Regions from separate parts of the Gordonia sp. SMJS1 genome, predicted to be linked through region 2. Evidence: riboswitches for the same ligand, from Rfam matches in the RefSeq annotation. Region 2 holds a riboswitch; the other holds the start of a gene.
What was found. A riboswitch is a leader RNA that binds a small molecule or an ion and turns the genes downstream of it on or off. The one in region 2 is predicted to bind S-adenosylmethionine.
Positions count from the first base shown of each region.

Region 1: it holds a riboswitch for S-adenosylmethionine, as region 2 does, so the genes downstream of both, QAD21_RS08295 (bifunctional o-acetylhomoserine/o-acetylserine sulfhydrylase) here and QAD21_RS19630 (aminotransferase class V-fold PLP-dependent enzyme) in region 2, are expected to answer to the same signal.

Region 1 is NZ_CP123381.1:1,811,281-1,819,505, forward strand. Features, by position in the region: gene QAD21_RS08285 (Hsp70 family protein) at 1-382, shown strand, start outside; gene QAD21_RS08290 (homoserine O-acetyltransferase) at 415-1,569, opposite strand; gene QAD21_RS08295 (bifunctional o-acetylhomoserine/o-acetylserine sulfhydrylase) at 1,586-2,920, opposite strand; SAM riboswitch class IV at 2,983-3,103, opposite strand; gene QAD21_RS08300 (cutinase family protein) at 3,372-5,072, shown strand; gene QAD21_RS08305 (MFS transporter) at 5,164-6,441, shown strand; gene bfr (bacterioferritin) at 6,520-7,005, opposite strand; gene QAD21_RS08315 ((2Fe-2S)-binding protein) at 7,106-7,288, opposite strand; gene QAD21_RS08320 (exodeoxyribonuclease III) at 7,438-8,225, shown strand, end outside.
Region 2 is NZ_CP123381.1:4,325,016-4,333,240, forward strand. Features, by position in the region: gene QAD21_RS19600 (glycine zipper family protein) at 1-328, shown strand, start outside; gene tilS (tRNA lysidine(34) synthetase TilS) at 356-1,306, opposite strand; gene QAD21_RS19610 (zinc-dependent metalloprotease) at 1,285-2,400, opposite strand; gene dacB (D-alanyl-D-alanine carboxypeptidase/D-alanyl-D-alanine-endopeptidase) at 2,397-3,800, opposite strand; gene QAD21_RS19620 (inorganic diphosphatase) at 3,965-4,477, shown strand; gene QAD21_RS19625 (hypothetical protein) at 4,640-5,140, opposite strand; gene QAD21_RS19630 (aminotransferase class V-fold PLP-dependent enzyme) at 5,137-6,063, opposite strand; SAM riboswitch class IV at 6,083-6,196, opposite strand; gene QAD21_RS19635 (isochorismate synthase) at 6,304-7,380, shown strand; gene QAD21_RS19640 (ERCC4 domain-containing protein) at 7,442-8,225, shown strand, end outside.

The sequences.
Region 1 (8,225 bases), 2.5 Mb from region 2:
CGACCCGCCGGCATGGGCGACGACGGAGTTGCCGCCGACGCGGCCGTCCACGAGTACCAGCACCCGCACCCTCTCGCCGTTCCCGTGGCCGGACCTGACCTTCCCGCCCGGTTCGACACCGACGATCCCGCCGGACCTGCTGCCCCCGGGTATGCGTCCGCCGAGTGTGGCGCCCACTCCGCCGCCGCCCACGTACTCGACGTCGACGTTGCGCTCCGCGCCCAGCGGCCCGCCGCGGCCGAGCAGCACCCGCGCCACCGGGTCGACTGAGATTCCGGGTGTAGCCGAACCGGGGAAATCCGTTGACGGGGAGTCGGGCTCACCGGTGACCCCGGTACCTCGGTCCGGCAGCCCGGTCCCGTCGGTGCCGGCGCCGCGCTGACAGGACGCCGCCGACAGCTGGGTTACGGTCCGTCAGGCGTCGCGACGCGCGAGTTCGACAGTGCGCTTGAGTAGATCGCTGATGGCATCGAATTCGGTGAGGAATCCGTCGTGGCCGGTCTCGGAGTTGACGACCTGGAGCCCGCCGACGCAGTTGCCCAGCTCGTCGGCGAGTTCGACCTGCAGCCGGATCGGGTAGAGACGATCGGAGTCGATCCCCCCGACGATCACCGGAACGCGGCAATTGTTGAGCGCCTTGGCGACTCCGCCGCGACCACGGCCGACGTCGTGGTGGTTGAGGACCTCGGTGAGGACGACGTAGCTGGCCGGGTCGAAGCGGGACATCAGCTTCGACGCCTGGTGGTCGAGATAGCTTTGCACGGCGTAGCGCCCGCCGGTCAGGGGATTCTCGTCGCCCTGGGCGTCGTTGCCGAAGCGGGAGTCGAGCTCCGGCTCGCTGCGGTACATGAGGTGGGCGATCCGACGCGCGATCCCCATGCCCTGCAACGGAATGCGGCCGGTGCCGTGGTAGTCGCCGCCGCACCAGTCCGGGTCGGCCTTGATCGCGGCGATCTGTGCGGACTGGATACCGATCTGATCCGCGGTCGCGCGGGCGCCGACGGCGAGCACGAGGGCGCTGCGGACGCGGTCGGGGTACTCGATGGCCCACTCGAGCGCGCGGGCGCCGCCCATCGAACCGCCGAGAACCGCACCGACGCTGCGGATTCCGAGGCGGTCCAGCAGTGCCACCTCGGCGCGGACCTGGTCGAGCACGGTGATCTGTGGGAAGCGTGAGCCCCAGGGCCGACCGTCGGGGGCGATGGAGCCCGGACCCGTCGAGCCCTTGCATCCGCCCAGGACGTTGGCGGAGATGACGCACCATTCGTCGGTGTCGATGGCCTGTCCCGGGCCGATCAGCCCGTCCCACCATCCGGCCGAGTCGTGGTCGGCGTCGGCGGGTCCGGTGACGTGCGAGTCGCCGGTCAGTGCGTGGAGCGTGAGGATGACGTTGTCGCGGGACGGCGACAACGTCCCCCAGCGCTGGAACGCCAGGGTGACGTCGTCGATCCGTGCTCCGCTGTCGAGAGGCAACGAGCCGATGGGAATGCCGACGAGTCCCCCGTCCGGGAGGGTCTCCCAGTCGGGCTGATCAGATGCTGTCGCATTCAGGTCGATACTCACCGACAAAGCTGCCTCACCTGTTTCACTTGGCCGCCGCGAATCCCTGTTCGAGATCGGCCAAGATGTCGTCGATTCCCTCGATGCCCACGGCGAGCCGGACCAGTCCCGGGGCCACGCCCGCGGCGAGCTGCTCCTCGGGGGTGAGCTGGCTGTGTGTGGTCGAGGCGGGGTGGATGACCAGCGACCGCACATCGCCGATGTTGGCGACGTGGCTGTGCAGGCTGAGCGCGTCCACGAACTTCTTGCCGGCGTCCACTCCGCCCTGGATCTCGAAGGCGATGATCGCACCCTGACCCTTCGGGGCCAATTCCTGACCGCGCTTGTACCAGGGCGAGGACTCCAGACCCGCGTACGCCACGGACTCGACCTGCGGGTGTGCATCGAGGAAGGCGGCGACCTTCTGCGCGTTGGCGACGTGGCGCTCGATGCGCAGACTCAGCGTCTCCAGGCCCTGTGCCAACAGGAACGCGTTGAACGGGGAGATCGCCGCGCCGGTGTCACGCAACCACTGCACGCGTGCCTTGAGTGCGAAGGCGGGCGCGCCCAGGTCGGCGAAGACAGCACCGTGGTAGCTCGGGTCCGGCGTGGTGAAACCGGGGAACAGGTCCTTCCCGTCGCGCTGGACCCGCCAGTCGAAGGTGCCGCCGTCGACGATGACGCCGCCGATCGCGGTGCCGTGACCGCCGATGTACTTCGTCGCCGAGTGCACGACGATGTCGGCGCCGTGGGCCAGCGGGCTGATCAGGTACGGGGTGGCGACGGTGTTGTCGATGATGAGGGGTACGCCGTTGCGGTGCGCGACCTCCGCGATCCCCGAGATGTCGAGGATCTCGTTGTTGGGGTTGGAGATCGACTCACCGAAGAACGCGCGGGTGTTGTCCTTGACCGCGGCCTGCCACGACGCCGGATCCTCGGGGTCCTCGACGAAGCTCACCTCGACCCCGAGCTTGGGCAGTGTGTAGTGGAAGAGGTTGTACGTGCCGCCGTACAGGCGGGGGCTCGACACCACGTGCCCGCCGGTCTCGACGGCGTTGAGGATCGCGTAGGTCTCGGCGGCCTGTCCCGATGCGACGAGCAGCGCGGCGACGCCGCCCTCGAGCGCGGCGATCCGCTGCTCGACGGCATCCTGCGTGGGATTCATGATGCGTGTGTAGATGTTGCCCGGTTCGGCGAGCCCGAAGAGATTGGCCGCGTGCTGGGTGTCGTTGAAGACATACGACGTCGTCTGGTAGATCGGCAGCGCACGGGCGTTGGTCACCGCGTCCGCGGACTGCCCGACGTGGATCTGCTTCGTCTCGAAGCTCCAGTTCTCGCTGGGATCGTTGCTGTCGAGGGTGCCGTCAGGGACATCAGACATGGCGATTCATCACTTTCTACGGTCGGCAGGGCCAACTCGACCCTGTTGGGGTCCGACCTTCGGACCCGCGCTTGCCGGGGATCGCCACTGCGATCCCGCAACCCGGTCATCACCCGGAGCACCCCACCGCGGAAGGAGGGTTGCCGATCAGCCAGCCGGGGCTTCGCACTGATACTCATGACCTGGCGACAAGGATATAACACGGATGTGAGCGCCCGAGAACCGTCCCGGTCACGCCGCGCCCAACCCTTGAGAAGTGCACCGGAAGGGTGCCGGTGGCTGTCCTCCGACCGAGTGAAATCGGGTGTGGTCAGATACGAAACCACTGGTCAAGGTAGTTAGCGACGCTCAGCGTGCTGTCGGTTCCGCGATCGCGGATCTAGAGTTCGGGACAGCCCCGGCTGCACCGGAATGCTCCGCTCAGGTGGTCCGGGTTCGCACAGGAGCGCTCATGGCCGTGATGGCTCATCTCCGGACCCGACGCGTCGCTCTGTTGGCCGCCTCGATGTCGACGTTGTCGACCCTCGCCGCATTCGGCTTCACCGGGGTGGCGGCGGCGACAGCCGGCGGGCCCTCGTGCAGCGGTGCCGTCGTGGTGGTCGGGGGGACCGTCGACGCTGAGTCGCTATTGCTCGAGGGCGTCAAGGAGCGTTACCGCGAGCAGGGCTATGAGGTGATCAACGCGCCCTACCCGGCGACCATATGGCCGCTCGGAGCGACGGGGTACGACCGCAGTACCGAACAGGGGATCGCATCGACGGCGTCCGCGATCTCGTCGTATCGAGAAGCGTGCGGGTCCGAGGCGCCGGTGGTGGTGACGGGCTATTCGCAAGGGGCGCGCATCGCTGGAGACGTGCTCGCCGGTATCGGCAACGGCCGGAAGTTCGATGTCGCGAACACGCCCGACGATCCCAGCGACGACGTCGTGATCTCCGACGTCGGGGTGTCGGGCGAGCTGTATTCGGATCCGCGGCAGGCCGGTGACAAGACCGGGCGAGGTATCGAGCTGTCGCTGATCGGGATCATTCCCGGACTGACCATGTCGGGGCCACGTGGTGCCGGCAGCACGGACGCCGGCTTCGGGACGGTCAGCGACCGGGTCGTGTCGGTGTGCATCGAGGGCGACCCGATCTGCGACCTGCCCGATCCCGTCTACGACCCGATCGGCGCCATCGACGGCATCCTCGGCTACCAGGTCAAGCATTTCCTGTATCCAGAGGAGATGTCGGGCAACCCGCTGCAGCCGGGATACACGTGGGCGAAACGTCCGGTCGAATGTGCGGACGGCGTCTGTATGGTCGCTGCGGACTCCGCACTCGCCGAACTCGTCCAGGGCTGGGCTCGCAACCTCGGCTACCAGGGCGCCATCGGCGATTTCCTGTCGGATCGCCCGACCATCGGGCTTCCGTTCGGCATCGAACTGGCGAATCTGCAGCCGGTGGTCCGGCTGGTGCAGGGCTTGCTGCCGCCACTCCCACGTCTCGGGTACGGCGCATACCTACCCGACATCTTCGTCTTCGAGGACATCCTGCAGGGCATCGTCACCGCGACACCGGCTCGGTTCGTGCGCGGTGTCAGCGCCCTGGCTGCCAGCGTGCGCAGCATCGTCCTGCTGCCGGTCAACTTCGTCCGATACTGGGCGGGCGCGCTCATCGGGCCGGTGGCGTCGGAGGGCGGCGCCGTCACGATTCTCGCGGCGGACACGTCGCACCTGCGATCGTCCACGTTCGCGCGACTGGCAGCCGTACCCGACGAGTCCGTGGGGCCGGTCCGCGCTGAAGAAGTGGGCGGGTCCGGCCCCTCGTCCGAGCCGTCGGCGGCCCGGGGTGCCGAACCGGATGCCACCGACCCGTCACCGGCCGAGCAGCCCCCGGTGGGCCACACGACCGACACGTCGTCGGGGGCCGACACGGGCACCGATACCGAGACCGATACGCCCGACGCGGACCCCGCGCCTGCCCCGCCTCGCGACGACGACTCGCCGGCCGCCACCGATCCCTCGGGAAGCGATGTCAAGACGTCTGGAACCGACGGCCACGGGGGAGAGGACGGCGAGAAGGCCGGCTCGTCCGACACGGCTTCGGACCCGGACGGGCCTTCCGCAGACCCGTCCGACCCCGACAGCGATGCGGGCTCCGAAGCCGGCGACTGACACCCCGCGCGATGCTGAGGACACTGCGTGTGTGAATGAACTCACCACCGGCTGAGGAATCAGCGCTGACGGGCGCGGGTTGGCATCGACCGTGCCTGATGCTCTCTCGACGACCGAAGCCCCGGCCGACCCCTCACTGACGGGTCCGTCCACCGCCGGGGAACTCCGCAGCCCCGCGCGGGCCGAATCGGCCGAGGTGTCCCGCCGGGTGCGTCGGTGGACGATCCTCGCCCTTGCGCTGGGTGGATTCGGGATCGGGACGACCGAGTTCGTCGCCATGGGCCTCCTGCCCAACATCGCCGGATCTCTGGGTGTCTCGGAACCGACTGCCGGACATGTCATCTCGGCCTACGCGATGGGTGTGGTGGTGGGTGCGCCGCTGATCGCGGCGCTCACCGCGCGGATGTCCCGTCGGACGCTTCTGATCGGCTTGATGGTGGCGTTCACGGTCGGCAACCTCGCGACCGTCCTCGCACCGGATTACGGTTTGCTGCTGGTGGCGAGATTCGTCGCCGGCCTCCCGCACGGCGCCTACTTCGGTGTCGCGGCTCTGGTCGCCGCTCATCTGGCCGGCCCGCGCAACCGTGGCAAGGCCGTGGGACAGGTGATGCTCGGTCTGTCCGTCGCGAACGTCCTCGGCGTACCGGCGGCCGCCTGGCTCGGTGAGACGCTCGGCTGGCGGTCCGCGTTCGCGATCGTGGTCGTGATCGGAATCGCCACCGTCGTCGCGCTGATCCGGGTGCTTCCCACGCTCAGCGGGGTGAAGACCACCGACCCGCTCACCGAGCTCGGTGCACTCAAGCGGTCCCAGGTCTGGTTCACACTGGTCATCGGAACCGTCGGGTTCGGTGGGATGTTCGCGTTCTACACGTATCTCAACTCCGCGCTGACCACCGACACCGGGCTGTCGGTGTCGGTCGTGCCGTTCGCCCTGATGTTGTACGGACTGGGAATGGTGACCGGCAACTTCGTCGGCGGTTATGTCGCGGACCGCAGCGTGGCGGTGGCGATCCTCGGCGGACTCACCGCCACCGCACTCTCCCTCGGCGCTTTTGCGGTGCTGGCCGAGAATGCTTGGGCGGCATTGATCCTCACCTACCTCGTGGCGCTCACGGGATCGATGATGCTACCCGCGCTGCAGACCAGGCTGATGGATGTGGCGGCCGATGCACAGACCCTGGCCGCGGCCCTGAACCATTCCGCGCTCAACATCGCCAACGCGGCCGGAGCGCTGCTCGGTGGCGTGGTGGTCGGTGCCGGCTACGGATACCTGGCGCCGTCGGTGGTCGGGGTGATGCTCGCGGTGGCGGGTATCGCGGTCACCGTCGTGGCCCTCGCGACCGCGCGGCACCAGCCCGTCGGGTCCTGAACGAGCGCGGCCGTTCTACCTACGACGAGGGCCGACCGGATAAGTCCGGTCGGCCCTCGTGTCGTCGAGTCGGTGCAATCAGCCGTTCGTGGGCGGTGTGGCGATCGTCTTCGACAGGTAGAGCTGCTCGCCGAGCTTGTTGATCAGCTCGAGTTGCGTCTCGAGATAGTCGATGTGTTCCTCTTCGTCGGCGAGGATCTGCTCCAAGAGGTTGGCGCTGGTGATATCGCCCTTGGACCGGCACATCGCGATTCCGGGGCGGAGTCGTTCCACCACCTCGACCTCGATCGACATGTCCGACTCGAACTGCTCCCGGATCGACTGCCCAATACGCAGCGGCAGCAGGCGCTGATAGTTGGGCAGGGCGTCGAGGAACAGGATGCGATCGGTCAGGACCTCGGCGTGAGTCATCTCCTCGATCGACTCGGCCCGTGTCTTCGCGGCGATCTCGGTGAGACCCCAGCTCTGCTGCATCTTCGCGTGCAGGAAGTACTGGTTGATCGCGGTCAGCTCACTCGTGAGCTGTTCGTTGAGGAGGTCGATGACCTCGGGGTCGCCACGCATCTGTCCGCCTCCCATTTCCCGTGTATGTCCGTTCGAACCGTAACACGACAAAACCCCCCGCGCGTCGTCTCGCGCGAGGTTCGTCGGGTCGGAGGTCAGGTCATGCAGCGGTCGTCGCGGTTGACGCCCTTTCGCTCAGGATGGTGTGCAGTTCGTCCAGGCAGGTCCCGCAGCCTTCGCCCGCGCCGCAGCGGTCGCTGATCGCGTCGACCGTGTACGCGCCCGCATCGCAGTGCGCATGGACCTCGTCCACGGTGACGGCGCGGCATATGCAAACGAACATCTCGGAAACTCACCTTCGTGCCTGGATTAGGCAATGCTTACATATTTTAGGGTGTCCGCACAAGGGTTGCCTTACCTTTTATCGACGCTGTCCGAGTGGCGCGATCACGGCCGATGGGCTGTCGGACCGCCGCCGTAGGATGTGGCCCCGTGCCACTCACGATCTCCACGGTGAACGTCAACGGAATCCGCGCAGCGGTCAAACATCGATCGGAGGCCAACCGCGGCCTGCTGCCCTGGCTCGACACATCTGGACCGGATGTGGTCCTGCTGCAGGAGGTCCGCGCGAGCGAGGAACTCGCCCGCGACGCGCTGGCGCCGGTGCTCGACACCGGATGGCATCTGACGATGAGCGAGTCCTCGGTGAAGGGTCACGCGGGCGTCGGTGTGCTGACACGTAGCGCGCCGTCGGCGGTGCGCGTCGGATTCGGGAGCGCGGAGTTCGACGACCTCGGCCGCTATCTCGAAGTCGACGTCGACACCGACCTGGGACCGCTGACCGCGGGAAGCCTGTACCTGCCGAAGGGTGCCGCGCTCTCCGACGCCGAGAAGGACATCGCCAAGCACGACGAGAAGGTCCGTTTCATGCGTGAGTTCGGCGCATACCTGGATCGGTTGGTCCGTCGACGCCGCCACGTCGTCGTGGGTGGCGACTGGAACATCGCGCCCGCCGAAGCCGACATCAAGAACTGGAAGGGCAATCTCAAGAGCCCCGGCTTCCTACCGCACGAACGGGCCTGGGTGGCCGACCTGCTCGCCGCCGGGTGGCGCGACGTCATGCGCGAACTCTTCCCCGACGACGCCGGGCCCTACTCGTGGTGGTCGTGGCGCGGTAAGGCCTTCGACAACGATTCCGGATGGCGGATCGACTATCAGCTCACCAACAAGATGCTGGCCGGCCGGGCGACCAAGGCCGAGGTGGAACGTGCGGCGGCCTA
Region 2 (8,225 bases):
CGGGGTGGCCCGACACAATGTCGCGGCGCCGCAAACGCGCCAGGAACGTGACGACCAGGCACTCGACCGATTCCGGTCCCAGCTTTCTGCTGGCACGTCCATCGGAACATTGGTGGGAACCGTCGTCGGCGGAATCATCGGCGGCGCGCTCGGCTGCTTCACGGGCGCGCTCGCTGGATTTGGAATCGGATGCCCGATAGCGATCCCGTTCGGCACCGCCGCCGGAGCACTTGCCGGCCTCGCCCTAGCCGGCGGCGGCACGCTCATCGGTGCCGGCATCCACTACTTCCAGACGATCAACTCGCCGTTCACCCCGCCGCGTCGCTGATCGCCAGTAACCACACGACGGTCCGTCTCACCTCGCGGTGAGGCGGACCGTCAGTGTTTCCCCGGCACGTACCACGACGCGTCGTGCTTCGGGGTCGCCGCCGATGGCCACCTGCGACCGGGCGTTCCCGGTGGTCGCCATCAGATCGTCGACGGCCGAGATGACGCGGTGCGTCGGTTCGGTGGCGCCGACGCCGAGCAGCCAGGCTCGCAGGACACGCGTCCGGACCGCGAGCGGCACGGCGAGCAGCGGCGCGATCGCCAGCCCCTCGTCTCGGCCGGCCCCGGCGAGGACACCGGCCGCCCACTCGTCCAGCGCGTCGTTGTCGGCCCGCAGGCCCTCGGCGGTGCGACCCAGCGCGTCGACGACCCCGCCGTGCAGAACCTCCTCCAGCAGCGGCAGCACCTCGGTTCGCAGTCGGACACGGGTGAACCGCGGATCGTCGTTGTGCGGATCGCGATGGGGCGCGAGACCGAGTTCGGTGCAGGCCGCCAGCGTCTGCCGCCGGCGGACGCCGAGCAACGGCCGGGCCCAGGGGTCGTTCCACGCACGCATACCCGCGATCGAGCGGGACCCGGACCCGCGGGCCAACCCGAGCAGCACGGTCTCGGCCTGGTCGTCGGCGGTGTGGCCGAGCAGGACGGGACGATCCGCACGGGCCTCGTCGAGCGCCGCATACCTGGCGTCGCGCGCACCGGCCTCGAGGCCGCCACGGCGCCCGACGCGCACCGGTAGCACCCGGACGCGGGCGCCCAGACCCCCTGCCACCTCTCCCGCCGTCGCGGCGACCTGTGCGGAGTCCGGCTGCAGTCCGTGGTCGACGATCAGCGCGGTGACGTCCAGACCGGCGCCGACGGCGGCTGCGGTCAGCGCGAGCGAGTCCGGTCCGCCGGAGAGGCCCACACAGACCTGCGGCCCCGAGAGATGAGCGGCCGCGAACTCCGCGACCGCCCGTCTCACAAGACCCGCTGAATCCATGCCTGCGGGTCGTCGATCTCGCTCGGCAGCGGCATCGTGTCCGGCGAGGTCCACACGACGTTGAACCGCTCCATCCCGACGGCCTCGACCACCACGTCGACGAAGGCCTTGCCGCGGATGTACTGCGCGAGCTTGGCGTCCATCCCGATGAGCGCCCGGATGAGTCGCTGGACCGGGTTCTGGGGAGCGGTGCGTCGTTTGTCGAACGCGGCTCGGATGCTCGCCACCGACGGCACATGCGCCGGACCCACGGCGTCCATGACATGGTCGGCGTGACCCTCGAGCAGCGTGCCCAGGACCATCATGCGTTGGAAGGCGGCGTGCTGCTCCGGGCTCTGCAGCAGTTGCATCGCCCCGATCACACCCTTTTCGCGCGGACCGTCGGAACCCTTGAGCGCCTTGGTCATCCGCGTGACGATCTCGGTGGTCGACTCGCCGGCGTCGGAGGTCAGCACGGCCACGTTGTCCTGCATGTAGTCGCGCAGCCACGGGTTGGCCGAGAACTGCACCCGGTGGGTGACCTCGTGCAGGCACACCCACAGGCGGAAGTCCGACGGGATCACCTTGAGCTGACGTTCGACGTTGATGATGTTCGGCGTCACCACCATCAGCACACCCGGTTCGCCGGTCTCCGGGTCGGGCGTGAACGGGTCGTACTGGCCGAGGATCGCGGTGGAGAGGAAGGCGAGCAACCCGCCGGCCTGGAGGCCGCCGAATCGGGCCCCGAGTCCGGGCGATCCCGCATCGATCGACTCGTCGGAGCCGAGCATCGAGCGCATCGACCGGGACGCGGCGTCGATCCACCCGGCCCGGTCGAGGACCCGGGTGGTCGGTACGCGCAGGCCGTCGGCGAGCCCGGTGACCTCACGGACCGGGGCTTCGGCCCGGGTCGCGGCGTCGGCCAGTTCCGCACGGGCCGCCTCGTAGGTGTAGGCCGTGGTCTTGGGACCGGGACGGGCGAGACGTTTCGCGGTTGACGCCGCGAGCGACCAGTCGATCTGCGACCCGATGCCCGGTTGACGGTCGGCGGTCTCGGCGACCTCTGTGGTCCCGGCGTCGGTGACGTCCGACCCGGCGGTTCCTGAAGTGGTCATCGGCACCCGCACTCTCTCAGTTGACCCACCACGGCGTCGAGGGCGGGTCGCGCGTCCGCCGGCGAGGTGCCGCCGGACATCAGGGCGAACGACAGCACGCGGCCGTCGACTGTCTGCACTATGCCGGTCAACGAACTGACCCCGGTGAGTGTTCCGGTCTTGGCGCGTGCCCAGCCCGCGCCCGGGTTGCCCGGGGCGTCGAACCGGTCCGCGAGCGTACCGGTGCCACCGGCGATCGGCAGCCCGTCGAGCATCGGGCGCAGCGCCGGCCGGCTGGGCCCGCTGGCGGCCGTCATCACGGCGTCGAGCAGTTCCGGCGTGGTGCGGTTGGCGTAGGAGATCCCCGACGCATCGTGCAGGGTGGTGCCCGCCCACTGGTCCGGGAACATCGACGACAGGACTTGTTCGATCGCCTCCACGCCGCCGGCGTGCGTGGGCGGCCCGCCCCGGTGCACCGACAGTTCGATGGCCAGGGTCTCGGCGAGCACGTTGTCGCTGTAGCGCAGCATGTCGTTGACCCGGGTGACCAGCGGCGCCGACTGGACCTTCGCGATGACGCGGTCGTTCCCCGATGCGGCTGCGCCGGAACCGGTCACCTCCGTGACGGGACCCTCCACGCCGAGAGCCGCGGCCAGCGCCTCGCCGGCCATGATGCCCGGTTCCGCGGTGCGCGGCGAGTACTCGTCGAGCGGTTCGAGCCGGGCGCCGTCGACCATCAGCGATTCGATCGGCGCGATGTCGCCACCCTGGATGTCCCGGCGGTCCCAGGTGGTGTCCATCGTCGGACCCGAGAACGCGCTCAGGTCGACGGCCACCGACGTCACCGGGATCTCGGTGTCCTCGATCTGCCGCGCGAGGTCGGCGATGCGACCGGGGTCGGTGTAGAAGGTGTCGGTGCCGGCGGGCTGTGCGGACAGGGTCGGGTCACCCGCCCCTCGGAGGATGATCTGCCCGTTGCTGCCGGCCACCACCGTCGTGGTCAGTCGCTGATCGTGCGGCACGGCTTCGAGGACGGCCGCGGCCGAGAGGACCTTGGCGTTCGACGCGGGGATCCGCGGACGCTCGGGGTTGCTGGTCCACAGGACCGCGCCGGTCAGCGAGTCGCTGATCATGCCGGTGAGTTCGCCGAGCGCCGGATTCCGCAGTGCCGGCGCGATGGCCCGCGACACACCGCTCGGCGTGGGCTCCGGCGCGGAGGCGACCACCGGGTCGATCCGGGGGTCGACGGCGATCGCGGCGGGCTGCGGGGGAACCCCCGGCGGCAGTTCGGGTTCCCGGTCGAGCCGGAGCGCGATGACCACCGAGGCCGTCGCGACGAGGGCCAGGATCACCACCGCGGTGATCGTCCACCACAGAAGTCTCCGACCGGAACGACCGCCGTTTCGGGTGGATGCGCCCACAAAGCCTCCGGGTCTCTCGCGGTTGACGGTCGATGGAACGGCCCGGACATACGCACAACGAGGGGTACGAACATCGAGGTCGCCGGACCAACAGTATCGTTGGGGCAGCGTGCGGGCGTTTCGGCCCGACGCGGCATCCCCGATCAAGACTGCCAGGAGGAACTGTGGAATTCGATGTGACCATCGAGATCCCCAAAGGTGGCCGCAACAAGTACGAGGTCGACCACGAGACGGGCAAGGTCTACCTCGACCGCTACCTGTACACCTCGATGGGCTACCCGGCCGACTACGGCTACATCGACGGCACCCTCGGTGAGGACGGCGACCCGCTCGACGCGATGGTCCTGCTCCCCGAGTCGGTGTTCCCGGGCATCATCGTGCGGGCACGGGTCGTCGGCATGTACACCATGACCGACGAGGCCGGTGGCGACGACAAGCTCCTCTGCGTCCCGGCCAAGGACGTGCGTTGGGACCACATCAAGGACATCTCCGACGTGTCCGAATACGAGCTGGGACCCATCGCCCACTTCTTCGAGCACTACAAGGACCTCGAGCCGGGCAAGGAGGTCGACCCGGGCGGATGGGTCGGCCGCGACCAGGCCGAGAAGATCGCACAGGAGGCCATCGATCGCCTCGCTGCGCACCCCGACGCGGCCAACGAGCCCTCGCGCGGCTGATCTCTCCCACACACGAGACCGCCGGCACCATCATCCGAGATGGTGTCGGCGGTCTTGTCTGGTCACCAGGTAGCTTCGACTCGGCGCCTCGACCTCGACGCGCTCCTTCGTCGCTTGCTCGGCCCGGCGGCTACGCTCGGTGCCGGCTCAACCAGCAGTGGGTCAGGCCACGCGGTACCGCTGCTCGGCGAGCACCGGCAGGATCTGTTCGCGGATGCGGCGTTCGGTGGCCGCGCCGTCGATCGGGATGAGGATCACGGCGTCGGCGACCTCGGCTGCGTAGATGTCGCGGACCAGCGTGATCAGTCCGTGTGTCGTCCCGATGTAGCGGATGGTCCCCGAACTCGTCTCCGACGACGCGTTCACCGCCGCAGCAGCGGCCGTGCGCGCCGACGCGGCGTCCGGCGCGACGGCCACCTCCACCTCGAGTGCGACCACGAAATTGGCCTGATCGTGGCTGCCGGCCCGGAGCAGGGAGCGGGCGCGCTGCGCCTCGCGGAGGGTCTCCCGCCGCACGACGATCGGAAACGTCTGTGCGAGATCGTCTCCCGCGAGCGCGATCTGGAATCCCGGACGTCCGATGCTGATCGGGGCCGTCGGGGTGGCAGTCGGTGCGGCGATCACGGTGCCGCGGTCAGCACGTGCGTCGAGTTCGATGGTCATCTATTCACCCCTGGTCGAGTTCGGTCGGTCTGTTCGGTTCGCGCCCGGAATGCATCGAGAATCCGGTCGATGTCGTCGACGGTGGTGCCCGCTCCGAAACTCGCGCGCACCGTGTCGGCCGGCGGTGCGAGGCCGTCGACGGTGTAGCCCGCGACTCCCGCGCGGTCGGTGGAATCGGTGAAGATCCGCAGCGGCGTGAAGCCGCCGATCGCGGCCAGGCCGGCGTCGAGACGTTCGGCGAGGCGGCGTTCATGCAGGCCGATCGTCTCGGGTCCGAGATCGGCGAGCACCCGACACGCCTCGGCGACCGCGATCGCCCCGGGAACGCCGTCGGCGTCCGGCGAGGCATCGACATCGGCGGCGTCGAACCAGTCACGACGACCGATGAGAACGCCGGCGCCATCCGTCCTACGACCTGGTTCACCGAACGCCAGGTAGTCGATGCCGTGGCTGACGACGGAGACGGGCCGGTGCCCGACGAGTTGCGCGGCGTCGACCAGGATGCGGGCCCCGGACCGGTGCGCGAGCGAGGCGAGCCGGCCGATCGGCAGCACCTCGCCGGTGATGTCCGATACCGCGGTCACGACCAGGAGCGATGCCGGCGCCGAGGCGAGCTCGGTCTCCAGCGCGACCAAGGTGTCCTCGATGGTCTCGCAGGCCGGGACGAACCGCGCCCGGTCGCGCCCCTGCCGTGGTGAGCACCACCGCAGCAGGTCGGCGCCCTGCCCGACGTCGAGGACGACGACGTCGCCGGGAGTGATGCGCGCCGCGAGGTCGAGGGCAACGGCGGCATCGCGGGTGAAGACGACGGTGTCGTCGACCCGCGCACGGACGAACTGCCGCACCGATTCCCGGGCGGCGTCGAAGCGGACGTCGACTGCGGGCGACAGGCGACCGGCGGGTGCGGACAGGACAGCGGTCACGGCAGGAAACTCCTCAGACAATTCGCGCTTGCCGCGTCCGGTCGGTACGCGGCCGGGTCGTCACCCGGAGCACCCCACCGCGAAGGAGGGTTGCCGACCAGCGAGCCGGGGCTTGTCACTGGCACTCATGACCTACGACCAAGGGTCGTCGATCTCGCGCGGACGTGTCAATTTTCACTCAACGTGATCGGAAGTTAGGGCACACTTACCTGTAGCGTGTCAGGGGTGTCAGCGACTGATGTGTTCGTGTTGTCCCGCCCGCACGGCACCGTGCGGGGCATGGGCGCGGTCCGTGCGTTCACCGACGTCGACGCCGCCTCGGCCGCCCTGCGCGCCGGGACCGTCGACGGTCTGACCGGCGCGATCCCCTTCGACCTCGCCGACCCCGCCGCGCTGGTGGTGCCCGAAGTCCTGCACGTCGACGCGGCGCCGCTGGCGGGCGGGCCGCCACTGACGCGCACGCCGGTGTCGACGACCCTGTACCCCACGGCCGACGAGCACCGCGAACGGGTCGCGCACGCGGTGAAGCGGATCGTCGCCGGCGACGTCGGCAAGGTTGTCCTCGCCCGCAGCGTCGACATCGTGCTCGACGCCGAGGTCGAGCCTCTGCGACTTCTCGACGCATTGGCGGGCGGCAATGCCGGACACAACGCATTCATTGTCGATCTCGGCGCGGCCACCGGCTCGGGTTCGTGGCTGTTGGGCGCGAGTCCCGAAGTGCTGCTGCGCAAGTCGGGTTCCGTCGTCACCTGCCACCCGTACGCGGGATCGGCGCCGCGGTCACCCGACCCGGTCGTCGACCGCGCCGCTGCCGACGGATTGTTCTCCTCGGCGAAGGATCTCGCCGAGCACGCCTTCGTCGTCGACCACCTGCGAGACCGGCTGGGACACCTCTGCGACGACGTCGACGCGCCGTCGACCCCGCAATTGCAGTCGACCGGGGAGGTCTGGCATCTGGCCACCCCGATCCGCGCGCGGCTTCGGGACCCGGCGACCACTGCGCTCGATCTCGCACTCCTGCTCGGCCCCACCCCGGCGGTCTGCGGCACGCCGAGTGATGTTGCTGCGCAGATCATCCGCGAGGTCGAGGGTGAGCGCGGCTTCTATGCGGGGGCGGTCGGCTGGTGCGACGCCGCCGGCGACGGGGAGTGGATGGTCACCATCCGGTGCCTCGAACTCGAGGCCGATCGTCGCAGCCTCCGGACGTGGGCCGGCGGCGGTATCGTCGAACACTCCGACCCGCAGGGCGAACTCGAGGAGACGGCGTTCAAGCTGCGGACGGTCCTGAACGCGTTGGGAATCGACAGCCTCGATTAGCAGAGATGGTTCGGGGTCGAACACGACCGCAGGCGACCGCAGCCCGTTACGCTGACCTTCGATGCCCGACGATCTGATCATCGCCCGAAACCCGGAAGAGGGCTCCTCGCTGCCCTTTCTCGCACGTATCCCGCTCGGCAGCGACGGCATTGTCCTCAAGGTGAGAGAGACGTGGCCGCGGACCAGCAAGGTCTACTGCCACCGCGCTGAGGAGTGGCCGACCACACCGCAGATCGTCGAACGACTCGCAGTACGTTCGGTGACGCGGCGCGGGGCGGCGATCGATCTGGTGCTCGACCGCGCTCGCGAGAATCGGTCACAGTTCGTCGTCACGCGGGCTCGCGGACGCGAGATGATCTTCTGGCAGACGCGCAAAACCACCAAGCAGGCGCGTCCAAACGTCACGCTTCCCAAGGCTCGGGCACACGGCCAGGCGCTCGAGATCGTCGTCGACACAGGCGAGAAGTACGCCTACTCCTTCGGTCATCAACAGGCGACCACCACTCGACACCGCCTCGATGCCGGCGATTACGCGATCGTCGAGGACGACCAGGTGATCGCCGCCGTCGAACGCAAGTCGATCGACGACCTCGGCAACGGTCTCATGAAGGGAACTCTCACCTACCAGTTGGCAGGTCTCGCGGGACTCCGACGCGCCGCGGTGGTCGTCGAAGCCTCATACAGCAAGGTGTTCACGCGCGAATACGTCAGCGGCGCCGCGCTGGCCGAGGCGGTCGCCGAGGCGCAGGTCCGGTTTCCGACCGTGCCGATCGTCTTTTGCGACAACCGCAAACTCGCCGAGGAATGGACCTACCGCTGGCTCGGTGCCGCGCTACACGAATGGC